Regions from separate parts of the Bradyrhizobium sp. USDA 4516 genome, predicted to be linked through region 1. Evidence: predicted binding sites of a transcription regulator. Region 1 holds the regulator's gene; the other holds the start of a gene.

Region 1 (7,724 bases):
CGCGGGCGTCTTTTGATCGAGAGCGTGCCGAAGAACGGGGCCACTTTTACCGCCTGTTTTCCCCGGCCGAAGACCCCGTTGCCAACTCAAAGCTAAGCGTTTTCAGAAGCTTAGTACTGTCATCCAACTGTCATCCAACCTTCGTAAAAGCAGCACCGACCGCTCCTAGATGGACCGGCGTGAGCGCGATCGGGCGCATTCGGCGCTTCGCTCACTGATGGAGACCACCCATGAATTTCATCAAAGCAATCGTCGCAGCCGGCGTGATCGCCGCTTCGACGTCGGCCTTCGCTGCCGATATTACCGGCGCGGGCGCGACGTTTCCGTTCCCGATCTATTCGAAGTGGGCTGACGCCTACAAAAAGGAGACCGGCAACGGTCTGAACTACCAGTCGATCGGCTCCGGCGCCGGCATCAAGCAGATCCAGGCCAAGACCGTGACCTTCGGCGCCACCGACGCGCCGCTCAAGCACGAGCAACTCGAGAAGGACGGCCTCGTGCAGTGGCCGATGGTGATGGGTGCGATCGTCCCGGTCGTGAACCTCGAAGGCATCAAGCCGGGTGACCTGATCCTGTCGGGCGAAGTGCTCGGCGACATCTATCTCGGCAAGATCACCAAGTGGAATGACGCGGCGATCGCCAAGCTCAATCCGAAGCTGACCCTGCCGGGCGATGCCATCACCGTCGTGCGCCGTTCGGACGGTTCGGGCACCACCTTCAACTTCACCGACTATCTCTCCAAGTCGAACGCCGACTGGAAGTCCAAGGTCGGTTCCGGCACCGCGGTCGAGTGGCCGGTCGGCGTCGGCGCCAAGGGCAACGAAGGCGTTGCCGGCAACATCAGCCAGACCAAGAACGCTATCGGCTATGTCGAGTATGCCTACGCCAAGCAGAACAAGCTGACCTACACCGGGCTGGTAAACAAGGCCGGCAAGACCGTGCAGCCGACCATGGCTGCCTTCCAGGCTGCCGCCTCGAATGCCGACTGGGCCAAGGCTCCCGGCTACTACGTGATCCTGACCGACCAGCCGGGCGAGGCCTCCTGGCCGATCACCGCGGCGACCTTCATCCTGATGCACAAGGACTCGACCGACAAGGCGGCCTCGCAGGAAGCGCTCAAGTTCTTCAAGTACGCCTTCGAGAAGGGCGACAAGGCGGCCGAAGAGCTCGACTACATCCCGATGCCGGACTCGGTCGTCAAGCTGATCGAGAAGACCTGGTCGTCGGACATCAAGAGCTAAGTCCGACGCTGCGACAGGGCCTGTGCCGACTCGATCGCGGCACAGGTTGAGCGACCAAGACCCGGTCTCCATCACCGCGGCAACAAGCGCGCGATCGAGGCCGGGTTCGCGCCTCAAGGGGCGTGGCTGGAACGACGACGCCCGGCCAAATGCGTCAGTGAAGATCGCTTCGGGGCGTAGCGGTTTGCGTGGCTTTTGCATACTAAAGAGGGGATTGGCGTGGCAGACATGGCTGTTCAGAGCGATGTGATGGAAGCCGCGGGACCTTACGATCGCGCCAAGGCCCTCAGCGCCTTCAAGCTCGGTGACCTCACCTTCTATTGGATCACCCGTATCTCGGCGATTTCGGTTCTGTTGATCCTCGGCGGCATCATCCTGTCGCTGATCGTCGGCGCCTGGCCGGCGATGAAGGAATACGGCTTCGCCTTCCTCTGGACGCAGCGCTGGGCGCCCTCGGCCGATCCGCCGGTGCTCGGCGCGCTCGGCCCGATCTACGGCACGCTGATCACTTCGGTCATCGCGATGCTGATCGCCATTCCGGTCGGCATCGGTATCGCCGTGTTCCTCACCGAGCTCTGCCCGCAAATGCTGCGCCGCCCGATCGGCATCGCGATCGAGCTGCTCGCCGGCATCCCCTCGATCATCTACGGCATGTGGGGCTTCTTCGTCCTCGGCCCGTTCCTGGCCAACACCTTCCAGCCCTTCATGATCCGGATCTTCGAGGGCGTCCCGGTGCTGGGCGCGGTGTTCGCCGGCCCGCCGTCCTATCTCAGCCTGTTCAACGCTGCGCTGATCCTTGCGATCATGGTGCTGCCCTTCATCACCGCGATCTCGGTCGACGTGTTCAAGACCGTGCCGCCGGTGCTGAAGGAGGCCGCCTACGGCATGGGCTGCACTACTTGGGAAGTCGTTCGCAGCGTCGTGATCCCCTACACCCGCGTCGGCGTGATCGGCGGCATCATGCTGGCGCTCGGCCGCGCCCTCGGCGAGACCATGGCGGTGACCTTCATCATCGGCAACTCGTTCCGGATCTCGTCGTCGATCTTCGCGCCGGGCACCACGATCTCGGCGGCGATCGCCAGCGAATTCGCCGAGAGCGACGGCCTGCACCAGTCCGGCCTGATCCTGCTCGGCCTGCTGTTGTTCGTGCTGACCTTCTTCGTGCTCGCCGGCGCGCGGCTGATGCTGATGCGGCTTGAAAAGAAGGCGGGGAAGTAACGCCATGAACCCGATCTACAAATCCCGCCGCCGCAGCGACATCGTCATCCGCGCACTCTGTGTCGGCGCGGCGCTGTTCGGCGTTACCTGGCTGGCGCTGATCCTGATCACGCTGCTCTATAACGGCCTTGCCGGCCTCAGCGTGCAGCTGTTCACCCAGAACACGCCGCCGCCCGGCTCGACCGAAGGCGGCTTGCTCAACGCCATCGTCGGCTCGGTCATCATGACCGTGATCGGCGTCGGCATCGGCGCGCCGCTTGGCCTGTTCGCCGGCACCTACCTCGCCGAATACGGCAAGCACGACAAGCTGACCTCGGTGATCCGCTTCATCAACGACATCCTGCTCAGCGCGCCCTCGATCATCATCGGCCTGTTCATCTATGGTGCGGTGGTGGTGCCGATGCGCGGCTTCTCGGCGATCGCAGGCAGCCTTGCGCTCGCGGTGATCGTGATCCCGGTCGTGCTGCGCACCACCGAGGACATGCTGCTCTTGGTGCCCAATCCGCTGCGCGAGGCCGCCTCCGCGCTCGGCCTGCCGCGTTCGCTGGTGATCAAGCGGATCGCTTATCGTGCCGCGCGATCGGGTCTGATCACCGGTGTGCTGCTGGCGACCGCCCGCGTCGCCGGCGAGACCGCGCCGCTGCTGTTCACCGCGCTGTCGAACCAGTTCTTCAGCCTGGATCTGACCAAGACGATGGCCAACCTGCCAGTGACCATCAACAACTTCGTGCAGAGCCCCTACGCCTACTGGAAAGAGCTGGCGTGGAGCGGCGCGCTGCTCATCACATTCACCGTGCTCGCGTTGAATATCGGCGCGCGTATCCTTGGTGCCGAAAGGGCCGCAAAATGACCGAGCTTTCCGTCTCCACGACTGCCGCAGGCCACATTCCCCAGGTTCCGCTGCCGGAAGCGCCGCCGAAAGTCACGGTGCGCAACCTCAACTTCTATTACGGCGAGCACCACGCGCTGAAGAACATCAACCTGACGCTCGGCACCAACCGCGTCACGGCGTTCATCGGCCCGTCCGGCTGCGGCAAGTCGACCCTGCTGCGCATTTTCAACCGGATGTACGACCTGTATCCGGGTCAGCGCGCGGTCGGCCAGCTGATGCTGGACCAGACCAACATTCTCGACCCCAAGCTCGACCTCAACTTGCTGCGCGCGCGGGTCGGCATGGTGTTCCAGAAGCCGACGCCGTTCCCGATGACGATCTACGAGAACATCGCCTTCGGCATCCGCCTCTATGAGAAGATCTCGAAGTCCGAGATGGACGACCGGGTCGAGAAGGCGCTGCGCGGCGGCGCGCTGTGGAACGAGGTCAAGGACAAGCTGAACGCCTCCGGCCTGTCGCTCTCCGGCGGCCAGCAGCAGCGCCTGTGCATCGCGCGCACCGTGGCGGTGCGCCCCGAGGTGATCCTGTTCGACGAGCCGTGCTCGGCGCTCGACCCGATCTCGACCGCCAAGGTCGAGGAGCTGATCCAGGAACTCTCCGAGGACTACACGATCGCGATCGTCACCCACAACATGCAGCAGGCGGCGCGCGTCTCCGACAAGACCGCCTTCATGTATCTCGGCGAGCTGATCGAGTTCGACGACACCAACAAGATCTTCACCTCACCGAGCGATCGGCGCACCCAGGACTACATCACCGGCCGGTTCGGTTGACCGGCGCATGATCCGGAAAAGTGGAAACCGGTTTTCCGATCAGGTCATGCTAAAATTCAGGACACGAAACCATGATCCCCGGGATCATGGTTGAGGGAGACAAGCGATGGCTTCTGAACATACCGCCAAGGCATTCGACAGCGACCTGCAGGAGTTGACCCGCCTGGTCGCCGAGATGGGCGGCCTGGTCGAACGAATGATTACCGAGTCGGTCGACGCGCTGATCCGTCGCGACGTCGCGCTCGGCAAGCGCGTGGTCGCCGCCGACATCGAGATCGACAATCTACAGCGCAACATCGAAGAGCGCGCGGTGCTGACGATCGCGCGCCGCCAGCCGATGGCGATCGACCTGCGTGAGATCGTCAGCGCGATGCGCGTCGCCACCGATCTCGAGCGGATCGGCGACCTCGCCAAGAACATGGGCAAGCGCGTCGCGGCGCTGGAGAGCGATTTCCAGCCGCTGAAGTTGATCCGCGGCCTCGAGCACATGACCGACCTCGTGCTGTCGCAGGTCAAGTCGGTGCTCGACGCCTATGCCGCGCACGACCTGCCGGCGGCGATGAACGTCTGGAAGGGCGACGAGGAGGTCGATGCGATCTGCACCTCGCTGTTCCGCGAACTGCTCACCTACATGATGGAAGATCCGCGCAACATCTCGTTCTGCATCCATCTGATGTTCTGCGCCAAGAACATCGAGCGGATCGGCGATCACGCCACCAATATCGCCGAGACCGTGTTCTACATGATCGAGGGCCAGCAGATCACCGACAAGCGCCCGAAGGGCGACATGACCACTTTTGCCACCACGGTGCCGGGCAACTGAGGCATGATCGGCAAGCACGGAACCGGCAAGAGCGAAACTGGACGATCCTCGCGACAAATCGTTTCCGCGGGGACTATGCTCAAGGAAGTAAGCGTTTCGGTTTGCGTCCGGGCAACGGATCACCACAGAGAAAGAACTTAAACCGATGAGCGCACGCATTCTGGTAGTCGAAGACGAGGAAGCGCTGACGACGCTATTGCGCTACAATCTCGATGCGGAAGGCTACGATGTCGAGACGGTGGGGCGCGGCGACGATGCGGATACAAGGCTGAAGGAGCGCGTTCCCGACCTCGTGGTGCTGGACTGGATGCTGCCGGGCCTGTCCGGCATCGAACTGTGCCGCCGCCTGCGGGCGCGGCCCGAGACCAAGCAGCTTCCGATCATTATGCTGACCGCGCGCGGCGAGGAAAGCGAGCGCGTGCGCGGGCTTGCCACCGGCGCCGACGATTACATCGTCAAGCCGTTCTCGGTGCCGGAGCTGCTGGCGCGGGTGAAGGGCCTCTTGCGCCGCGCCAGCCCGGAGCGGCTTGCGACCGTGCTGACCTACGGCGACATCGAGCTCGACCGCGAGAAGCGCCGCGTGGCGCGCTCGGGCCGTCCGATCGATCTCGGGCCGACCGAGTATCGCCTGCTCGAATTCTTCCTCGAGCATCCCGGCCGCGTGTTCAGCCGCGAGCAATTGCTCGACAGCGTCTGGGGCCGCGACATCTACATCGATGAGCGCACCGTCGACGTGCATATCGGCCGCCTGCGCAAGCTGCTCAATCCGGGCCGCGAGCAGGATCCGATCCGCACTGTGCGCGGCGCCGGCTACGCGCTCGACGACCGCTTTGCCAAGGCCGAGCCGCAGCCGTAACGGCCATGCGGCATTCATAAACCGCAACACGGCGTCGTCCCGGCGAAAGCCGGGACCCATACGCCGCGGCCAGCGCAATCGGCACGCGGCCAGACGGCTTTCTAACAACACCCATTCGTGGTTATGGGTCCCGGCCTGCGCCGGGACGAGGCCGGTGATGTAGCGGTAGCCCGGATGGAGCCGACGGGTCGCGCGAACGAGCGCCCCGTTGGCTCCATCCGGGCTGCGTCACACAAAAAAATCCCCGCTTTCGCGGGGATTTGTCTTTGAGGTCTTCCGTCGTTTTCCCGAGTGCTCACTTGATCTGCGGTTTCGCCGACGGCCGGCGGCGATCGGCGGCGGGCTGGTAGGCGACGCGCGAGTGATGCGCGCAATAGGGCAGGCCGCCGAGCGCTTTGCCGCCGCAGAAGAAGAATTCCGGGCTCGAGGGATCGCCGACCGGCCAGTGACAGGTGGCCTCGTTGAGCTCGAGCAGCGACAGCCGCTGGCTCATCGGCACCACATTGTCGTAGGAGATCGGATCGGGCTCCATCTCGGCCTCGAAGGCGTGCGCCAGCGCGGTGTTGCCGCGCGAGACCGGGCGCGCCACCCGCATCATGTGCTGGGCGGGGCGGGCCTTGCGCTGCCGCGGCGCGGCCGTGGAGGGTGCCTTGGCGCGGCCGGAGAGGCCGAGCCGATGCACTTTGCCGATCACGGCGTTTCGCGTCACATTGCCAAGTTCCGCCGCGATCTGGCTGGCCGACAGGCCGGACTCCCAGAGCTTCTTCAGCTGCTCGACGCGATCGTCGGACCAGGTCAATACAGTCATCGCATTCTTCCCTTCGCGTAGCGCCGGCCAATCATTGGAGCGGCGCTGCGAGCCAATCTGGACAAATATCCCTGCGGCCAGAATCCCTTAGCCCTCGCCGGGCACGGTGTTGCGCCCGAACGTTTACGCGAGACACAAAGGCTACTTAGAGGGTCCAGTACCGCCGCACGAGATGTCGTACCCGACAGGCCAAACGCTACAATATGGCGTGACTCTGGCGCAAGAGTCCGCGGTCGTGCGTCCACATGTTCCCACACAGTTAAGCATCGCGATGAGGCTTTTCCACCGCACCGGAATGCTCCGGATTGCGCTCGTTTCGCATTGCAGGAAGGCCACTTCGTGGCGATTGACACTTACCGACCGCAGCATAGAATGCCCGCCACGTGCCGCCCGCAAAGGCGGCCGTTTTGTTTTCCGAAGCTGGCCGTTGCTGCGCTGGCGTCAAGGCGCGCGGCAATTGTCGGCTTAAAAACCGTCAGTGATCGTCATGACCAACGCTGCCACGTCGCATCTGCTCCCCGTCTTCGCCAGGGTCGATCTCGGTTTCGAGCGCGGTGAGGGCGCCTGGCTGATCGCAACCAACGGCGACCGCTATCTCGATTTCACCTCGGGCGTCGCGGTCAACGCGCTCGGGCACGCGCATCCGCATCTCGTCAAGGCGCTGCAGGAACAGGCGACCAAGCTCTGGCACATGTCGAACCTGTTCAAGAGCCCGGACGGCGAGGTGCTTGCCGCGCGGCTGTGCGAGCAGAGCTTTGCCGACTTCGTGTTCTTCTGCAATTCCGGCGCGGAAGCGATGGAGGGCGTGATCAAGCTGGTCCGCCACTATCACTTCTCCAAGGGCCATGGCGAGCGCTACCGCATCATCACCTTCGAGGGCGCCTTCCACGGCCGCACGCTGGGCACGCTGGCGGCGACCGGCTCGGCGAAATATCTCGAGGGCTTCGGCCCGCCGATGGACGGCTTCGACCAGGTGCCGCATGGCGACATCGACGCGGTGAAGAAGGCGATCGGTCCGCACACCGCCGGCATCCTGATCGAGCCGGTGCAGGGCGAGGGCGGCGTGCGCTCGGCGCCACAGGCGTTCTTCAAGGCACTGCGCGCGCTGTGCGA
Region 2 (7,724 bases), 6.1 Mb from region 1:
GGAAATCGTCCAGTTTGTTGAGCACGCCGATCCCTTTCGATGTCCTGACGCGTTGTATCCACTTTGCTCGATAGCGCGTCAGTCCTGCCAGTATGAAAAGCTGTCGTGGTCCAGGGCTTGCGCGCAGGCGCCGCGGGTCATTTTCAGGAACAGCGCGTCGCCGCGCTCGGAGCGCTGCACGCTGAGCGCGGAGACGACGCCCATCATGATGCCATGCAGCGTGTAGCGCCGATAATCCCGCCAGCAACGATCCCAGTCATAGTCCCGCACGCCGCGCCGGATCAGTTCCGAATGATAGAACCGCACCAGGTCGGCTTCATGAAGCCGCCGTTCGATCGGGTCGATGCCGGCCGAGAGGAAATAGGCGACGTCGACGATTCCCGGGCCCACTGTCAGCGTCTGCCAGTCCAGCGTCGCCATCGGATGGGTATTGCCGCGAACGTCGAACAGCATGTTGTCGAGCCGGAAATCTGCGTGCTGCAGCGTTCGCTGCGCCGATCGATCGGACTGGTAGCGCAATAGCGCGTCCGGAAGCCGGTCGATCAGATCAAGGAATTCCGGCTCGATCACGCCGCGATATCGCTCCTTGTAGTGACCGATGATGCCGGGCAGCACCGAGCGAAGGTCTCTGCGCCGGCTTGCGGCCATCACGAAGCATTGCACCGCATCGAGGCTCGGGTCATTCCATCGCGGCGCATGCAACGCCGCGGCCTCGGTCATGGCCATCTGGCTGTCGGCGATCGAGCATCCGGCGAGCTGATCGCCCGGACGTGCGGGCGCGAGGTCCTCCAGGATCAGGGTGAAGTCGTCGGTCGCCGGATCGATTTCGGCAAGAATCGGCCGCGGGGTGTGAATGGCAACGGTCGCCGCCAGCTCGCGATAGAACGCGACCTCGCGGACGTAAAGCGTGTGCGCGGAACCGGAGCGGCGGCTGTCGGGATCTGCGGCAGGGAATTTGCCGACGACGCTCACGGGAGCGTTCGGCTCGTCACCGTCATAGGTCAGTCGAAATCGATAGCTGTCGCCGACGAGGCCATTGCCGACCGGCTTGCAGGCGAGGTCGACGACCCTGACCTCGTCGATCACACCGGCTTCGCGCAGCGCCCGCGTCATCCACTCCGGATCGATCCGCGACGGATCGGCCGTGAGCAAATTCATCGGTTTCCTCCCATCCCCGTGGGCGTCACCACCGCTCCGGCCGCGTCTTGCGCAGTTGGATTGAGGACGGGGTGATCGTTGCGCAAATCATACAGGCGCTGGCGGCTTTGGCAAAAGCCACCCGCCGGCCTGTGGGGATATCATGCCCGGGATGTTGCCCGGGCATGAGGAAGCGGACGTGAGGAGCCTTACCAGCCCTCGAGCACGATCTTGCCGCGTGACTTGCCGCTTTCCAGCAGAGCGTGGGCGCGCTTGAGGTTGGCGGCGTTGATGGTACCGAAGGTCTGGTCGAGCGTGGTGCGCAGCACGCCCTTGTCGATCAGGTCGGCGACATCGTTGAGCAGATGATGCTGCGCGATCATGTCGGGTGTCTGGAACGAGGAGCGCGTGAACATCGATTCCCAGTGCACCGAGACCGCCTTGCCCTTGAACGCGGCGACGTTGAATTCCGGCGGATCGTCGATCAGGCCGAACTTGCCCTGCGGCGCGATGAAGTCGGCGATCGACTTGTAGTGCTGGTCGGTGAAGGTGAGGCTGGCGACGAGGCCGACCGGCGGCAGCCTCAAGCTCTCGATCTGCTCCTTCATCGGCTGCGAGTGGTCGATCACCGCATGGGCGCCGAGATCGCGGCACCACTTTTGCGACTCCGGCCGCGTTGCTGTCGCAACCACGGTCAGTCCGGTGAGGCGGCGCGCAAGCTGGATCAGGATCGAGCCGACACCGCCGGCGCCGCCGGTGATCAGAAGCGTGCGCGGATCGAGGCTCTTGCCCGGCACCGCGCCGAGCCGGTCGAACAGCAGCTCCCACGCGGTGATCGAGGTCAGGGGCAGGGCGGCGGCCGGCGCGAATGACAGCGACGCCGGCTTGTTGCCGACGATGCGTTCATCGACCAGATGAAATTCCGAATTGGTGCCCTGGCGCAGGATCGAGCCCGCGTAAAACACCTCGTCGCCGGGCTTGAAGAGCGAGACGTCGGGCCCGACCGCGTCGACCACGCCGGCCGCGTCGAAGCCGAGGATCTTGTATCCGCCGTCGGTCGGCGCCGCGCGCTTGCGCACCTTGTAGTCGACCGGATTGGCCGAGATGGCCTTCACCGCGACGCGGATGTCGCGCCCCTTCGGCTCAGGCTTGGCGATCTCGAAATCGACGAGCGAATCCGCCGCCTCGATCGGCAGCGATTTTTGGTATCCGACGGCCTTCATGCCTGGTCTCCGTGGTGGGCGATTGCCTGCCGATTAACTGTCGCGCTGGCGTCCATTTGGCAAGTACTGTAAAAACAGGGAACTAGTCCCTGTTTGTATACTATTGGGAAAATACTGCATGAAACGGAAGAATTTCGCGCGCCGGCCGGGCTGCGCGGTCGAGGCGGCGCTCGACCTGATCGATGGCAAATGGAAGGGCGTGATCCTGTATCATTTGCAGGCCGGCACCCAGCGCTTCGGCGAGTTGCGGCGGCGGATGCCCGGCATCACCCAGCGCATGCTGACCAAGCAGCTGCGCGCGCTCGAGGACGACGGCCTCGTGATCCGCAAGGTCTATGCCGAGGTGCCGCCACGGGTCGAGTACACGCTTTCCGAACTCGGCGAGAGCCTGCGCCCGGTGATCGATATTCTGAAAGCCTGGGGCGAGGGCCATCAGGAGCGGCTGTCCTGCGCGGCGGCGCCGGAGGTCATTGTGAAGAAGTCGAAGCGCGCGGCCTGAAAGCATGTTCGCGCGACGCGCTCCGCTTCACCTCGCCCTGCGTGCGGGGAGAGGCATAGGCCGCCTACGGCGGCCGTTCTCAAGAACGCCGAAGCGGTGCTTCGGCTATGACGCATCGTCAGATGCGTTCCGGGTGAGGGGGAGCCTCAGCAAGCGCAGCTGCTGCCGAATACGCGGAGAGGGCCCCTCCCCCCAACCCTCTCCCCGTAAGAACGGGGAGAGGGAGCGCGGCGCCGTCCTGGTCAATATTCGACCGATCTCATTCAGCTAGAAACGCGTGAACCAAACGCTCGATGAAAACGGCCGGAGCGATGCCCCGGCCGTCTATGAGTTGGTCTCAGCTCCGATCGCCTCAGAACGCAACCTGCGTACGCAGCGCGACCGCGTCGAACTTCGAGCCGACGTCCGCAGCCGAGGTCGCCGAGGCCTGCTTGGCGATATCGCCGTGCAGATAGTTCAGCATGAAGCGGACGTTGTTGTTGACGTACCAGTTCAGCGCGGCGGTGTAGACGGTCTGCCGTCCACCCGCGATGCCGACCGCCTGCGCGATCTGATCGTTGAGGTCCATCGTGCTGACGCGGCCGGCGATTTCCCAGGCGCCCCAGCCGCCGCCGGCGAGCGAGAACGGATCATGCGGCTTGATCCCGCTATAGGAGGCCGTCGCCGGGTTGTAGGCGTGGTTCTCGCCGGTCAGCACATAGCCGACCTGCGCGTAACCGCCGTCGAACTTCAGGCTCGGCGCGCCGAACGGCGGCAGTCCGGTGTTCGCGGAGCGGTCGACATTGAACCAGTAATATTCGCCCTGCGCGATGAACGGGCCATAGGTCGCCGCCGCCTCGACGCCGTAGACCTGCGCGCCGGAGACATTGGCGATCGCACCGGTCGAGATCAGCGTGGTCGGATCGATGCGCAGCTCGGGCCGGTCGCTGAGCGTGAGCGTCTGCGCCTGCGTGAGCTGGTTGCGCGGCGGCTGCACCAGCCATTCCGCATCGGCGCCAATGTGCACCGAATAATTCTTGCCGCTGATCGGATTGCCGGCAACGCGGATGACCCCGCCATACTGCTCGGACGTGCCGGCCGGCGAGGCGGAGGACGCGGAGTGGATGGCGCCCGACGTCGGTCCGGTGACATAGCCGCCGATCCAGAACTGGTCGTTCCACCAGCGGGTGCCGGCGGCCGAACGGAAGTCACCGGCGGCGATGTTCTGTGCGATGATGCCGACCGAGGCGCGCTCCATGAACAGGATGTCGTTGGAGCTGGTCGCTTCGTCGAGTGTCCACGGCACGTCCATGATGCCGCCTTCGATCGCCATCTTGCCGCCGAACGGCTTGAAGCCGGTGTAGCTCAGATACGCGTTCTCGATGCCCGAGGTGCCGCCGCCGGGCAGCGATCCCGGCGCCGCGCCGCCGAAGCCGTCGGACGAGCCGCCGAAATCGTAGATCAGCGAGTAATTCCAGTCACCGAAGAACTTGCCGACGATGCCGATGCGCGCGCGGCGGACGTTCTCGCCGCTGTCGAGCTTCTGCGGTGAGGTGCCTGCGGTGTTCGGGCGATAGTCGTAGCCGCCGACATCCCAGTGCACGCGGCTCGTGATCGCAACGCAGTTCTGTTCGTCCGCGGTGCAGATCGTCGGCCGGTTGTTCGGCATCGTCACCACGACGCCGGACGGCGCGACCGGGCCCTTCACCGGGATCGCGGCGTTGGCGGTCGCCACCCGCGCGGCCTTGGCATCCGCCGCCTTCGCATTGGCGTTTGCGCTGGCTGCGCTTGCGGTATTGGCGTTGGTCTGCTTCTGCAGTTTGTCGAGCTTCTGCTCGAGCATCTTCAGCTGCTGCTTCAGCAGCGCGATCTCCGTATCGCTGCCGCCTCCGGCCGATTGCGAATAGGCCGGCGAGGCGGCAAGCGCCCCTGCCAGGCCTATGGCGATTGCACTGACTTTTGTTGCACCCATTGTGCACCCCCGTTGTGTTTGAATTCCCCACTCACTCACTGAACGGTCCTAGGAGCGTATCGTGACTGACGCACGACAGTGCTTCCGGGCATCGCAGTTCCGCTTGTGGTCCGCAGGCAACAAGCGGAGCGGCGCAGCGAGATGACAGCCATCATAGAAGCTTGGCGGCGCGCTTCAACGCGGCCGCTGCGGGTTGTGCACCGGTACGGCGGGGGGCCAGTTATCCGGCCGGGCGCCCTTCAATTGCCCGGCGAACACGCCTATATTCCGGCGTTTCCACGAGAGGTGAGAATGCTCCGACCTGTCCGCTTTGCTGCCGTATCCGCTCTGTGCACGTTGGCCTTCATGGGGAATCTTTCCGCAGCCGCGGCGCAGGACCGCCGCGTGCCGTCCTCGCAGGCCGAGCTGCAATTGTCCTATGCGCCGATCGTGCAGCGGGTGCAGCCGGCGGTGGTCAATGTCTACGCCGCCAAGACCGTGCAGAACCGCAATCCATTTCTGGATGACCCGATTTTTCGCCGGTTCTTCGGCGTGCCGGGACAGCAGCCCGAGCAGATGCAGCGCTCGCTCGGCTCCGGCGTGATGGTCGATGGCTCCGGCCTCGTAGTCACAAACAATCACGTGATCGAGGGCGCCGATCAGGTGAAGGTCTCGCTCGCCGACAAGCGCGAATACGAGGCCGAGATCGTGCTGAAGGACAGCCGTACCGACCTCGCGGTGCTGCGCCTGAAGGACACCAACAAGGAGAAGTTCGCGACCCTCGACTTCGCCAATTCCGACCAGCTGCAGGTCGGTGACGTCGTGCTCGCGATCGGCAATCCGTTCGGCGTCGGCCAGACCGTGACGCACGGCATCATCTCGGCCCTGGCGCGCACTCAAGTCGGGATCACGGATTATCAATTCTTCATTCAGACCGACGCCGCGATCAATCCCGGCAATTCCGGCGGCGCGCTGGTCGACATGACCGGCCGGCTCGCCGGCATCAACACTGCGATCTTCTCGCGCTCCGGCGGCTCGCAGGGCATCGGCTTTGCGATCCCCGCCAACATGGTGCGCGTCGTGGTGGCCTCCGCCAAGAGCGGCGGCAAGAATGTGAAGCGGCCATGGCTCGGCGCGCGGCTGCAGGCGGTGACGCCGGAGATTGCCGAGACGCTCGGGCTGAAGCTGCCGTCTGGCGCGCTGGTCGCCAACGTCGCGCCGAACAGCCCGGCGGCGAAGGCCGGACTGAAGCTCTCCGACCTGATCGTCGGGATCGACGGCACGCCGATCGACGATCCCAACGCGTTCGACTACCGCTTCGCGACCCGTCCGCTCGGCGGCAACGCGGAGATCGAGGTGCAGCGCGCCGGCAAGCCGGTGAAGCTCACCATACCGCTGGAGACCGCGCCCGACACCAACCGCGACGAGATCGTGCTGACCGCGCGCTCGCCGTTCCAGGGCGCGAGGGTCGCCAACATCTCGCCGGCGCTGGCCGACGAACTGCATCTCGACGCCGGTGCCGAGGGCGTGGTGGTGACTGATCTCGCCGGTGACGGCACCGCGGCCAATGTCGGCTTCCAGAAGGGCGACATCATCCTCGCGGTCAACAACGAGAAGATCGTGCGGACCAGCGACCTCGAGAAGGCATCGAAGACGGGGACGCGGGTCTGGCGCATCACGCTGGTGCGCGGCGGCCAGCAGATCAACGTGACGCTCGGCGGATGAGCCCCAAGCAACCGCGAGAGGCCGGCAACCTCTTTGCTGCGGCGGGGATGGAGCAGGACGCGCCGCACCCGCTGCCGGACCGGCTGCGTCCGCGCACGCTGGCCGATGTCGTCGGCCAGGATCACATCCTCGGCCCTGACGGCGCGCTGACGCGGATGCTGGAGACGCGCACGCTGGGCTCGCTGGTGTTCTGGGGACCGCCCGGCACCGGCAAGACCACGGTGGCGCGGCTTCTGGCCGACGCCACCGAGCTGCATTTCGAGCAGATCTCCGCGGTGTTCTCCGGCGTCGCCGATCTCAAGAAGGCGTTCGATGCCGCGCGTGCACGCCGCGAGACCGGCAAGGGCACGCTCCTGTTCGTCGACGAGGTGCATCGTTTCAACCGCGCGCAGCAGGATTCCTTCCTGCCCGTGATGGAGGACGGCACGGTGGTGCTGGTCGGCGCCACCACGGAGAACCCGTCCTTCGAGCTCAACGCGGCGTTGCTGTCGCGCGCCCGCGTGCTGGTGTTTCACTCGCTCGATACGGCGGCGATCGAGAAACTGTTCGCCAATGCCGAGAAGATCGAGGGCAAGCCGCTGCCGCTCGATGCCGAAGCCCGCGCCGTGCTGGTGCGGATGGCCGATGGCGATGGCCGCGCCTCGCTGACATTGGCCGAAGAGGTCTGGCGCGCCGCCCGCAAGGGCGAGGTGTTCAACGCCGAGCAGTTGCAGGCCATCCTGCAACGCCGGGCGCCGATCTACGACAAATCGGCCGACGGCCATTACAATCTGATCTCGGCGCTGCACAAGTCAGTGCGCGGCTCCGATCCGGATGCGGCGCTGTATTATCTCGCGCGCATGTTCGATGCCGGCGAGGATCCGCTGTTCCTGGCGCGGCGCGTGGTGCGCATGGCGGTCGAAGATATCGGCCTTGCCGATCCGCAGGCGCTGGCGGTGTGCAACGCCGCCAAGGATGCTTACGATTTCCTCGGCTCGCCGGAGGGTGAGCTCGCGATCGCGCAGGCCGTGGTCTATCTCGCCACCGCGCCGAAATCGAACGCGGTCTACACCGCGTTTGGTGCTGCGATGCAGACCGCAAAGCAGGGCGGCTCGCTGCTGCCGCCGAAGCACATTTTGAATTCGCCGACCAAGCTGATGAAGTCGGAGGGCTACGGCTCCGGCTATCAATATGATCACGACATGCCGGACGCATTCTCCGGCCAGGACTA

What was found. The regulator PhoB, encoded in region 1, activates phosphate uptake and scavenging genes when phosphate is short. The targets are predictions, from matches to a motif close to TGTCATNNANCTGTCAT.
Region 2: a site for PhoB is predicted at 4,872-4,888, ahead of ACVI1L_RS38015 (OprO/OprP family phosphate-selective porin). Genes of this name have one in related genera too.

Annotation. Positions count from the first base shown of each region.
Region 1 covers NZ_JBSRXT010000001.1:2,134,135-2,141,858, reverse strand. Annotated here, with positions in the region: gene ACVI1L_RS09995 (ATP-binding protein) at 1-96, shown strand, start outside; gene pstS (phosphate ABC transporter substrate-binding protein PstS) at 231-1,241, shown strand; gene pstC (phosphate ABC transporter permease subunit PstC) at 1,470-2,459, shown strand; gene pstA (phosphate ABC transporter permease PstA) at 2,464-3,309, shown strand; gene pstB (phosphate ABC transporter ATP-binding protein PstB) at 3,306-4,124, shown strand; gene phoU (phosphate signaling complex protein PhoU) at 4,231-4,947, shown strand; gene phoB (phosphate regulon transcriptional regulator PhoB) at 5,093-5,803, shown strand; gene ACVI1L_RS09960 (GcrA family cell cycle regulator) at 6,099-6,611, opposite strand; gene ACVI1L_RS09955 (aspartate aminotransferase family protein) at 7,099-7,724, shown strand, end outside.
Region 2 covers NZ_JBSRXT010000001.1:8,210,991-8,218,714, reverse strand. Annotated here, with positions in the region: gene ACVI1L_RS38035 (hypothetical protein) at 1-25, opposite strand, end outside; gene ACVI1L_RS38030 (phosphotransferase) at 79-1,158, opposite strand; gene ACVI1L_RS38025 (zinc-binding alcohol dehydrogenase family protein) at 1,347-2,360, opposite strand; gene ACVI1L_RS38020 (winged helix-turn-helix transcriptional regulator) at 2,479-2,859, shown strand; gene ACVI1L_RS38015 (OprO/OprP family phosphate-selective porin) at 3,212-4,810, opposite strand; gene ACVI1L_RS38010 (DegQ family serine endoprotease) at 5,156-6,514, shown strand; gene ACVI1L_RS38005 (replication-associated recombination protein A) at 6,511-7,724, shown strand, end outside.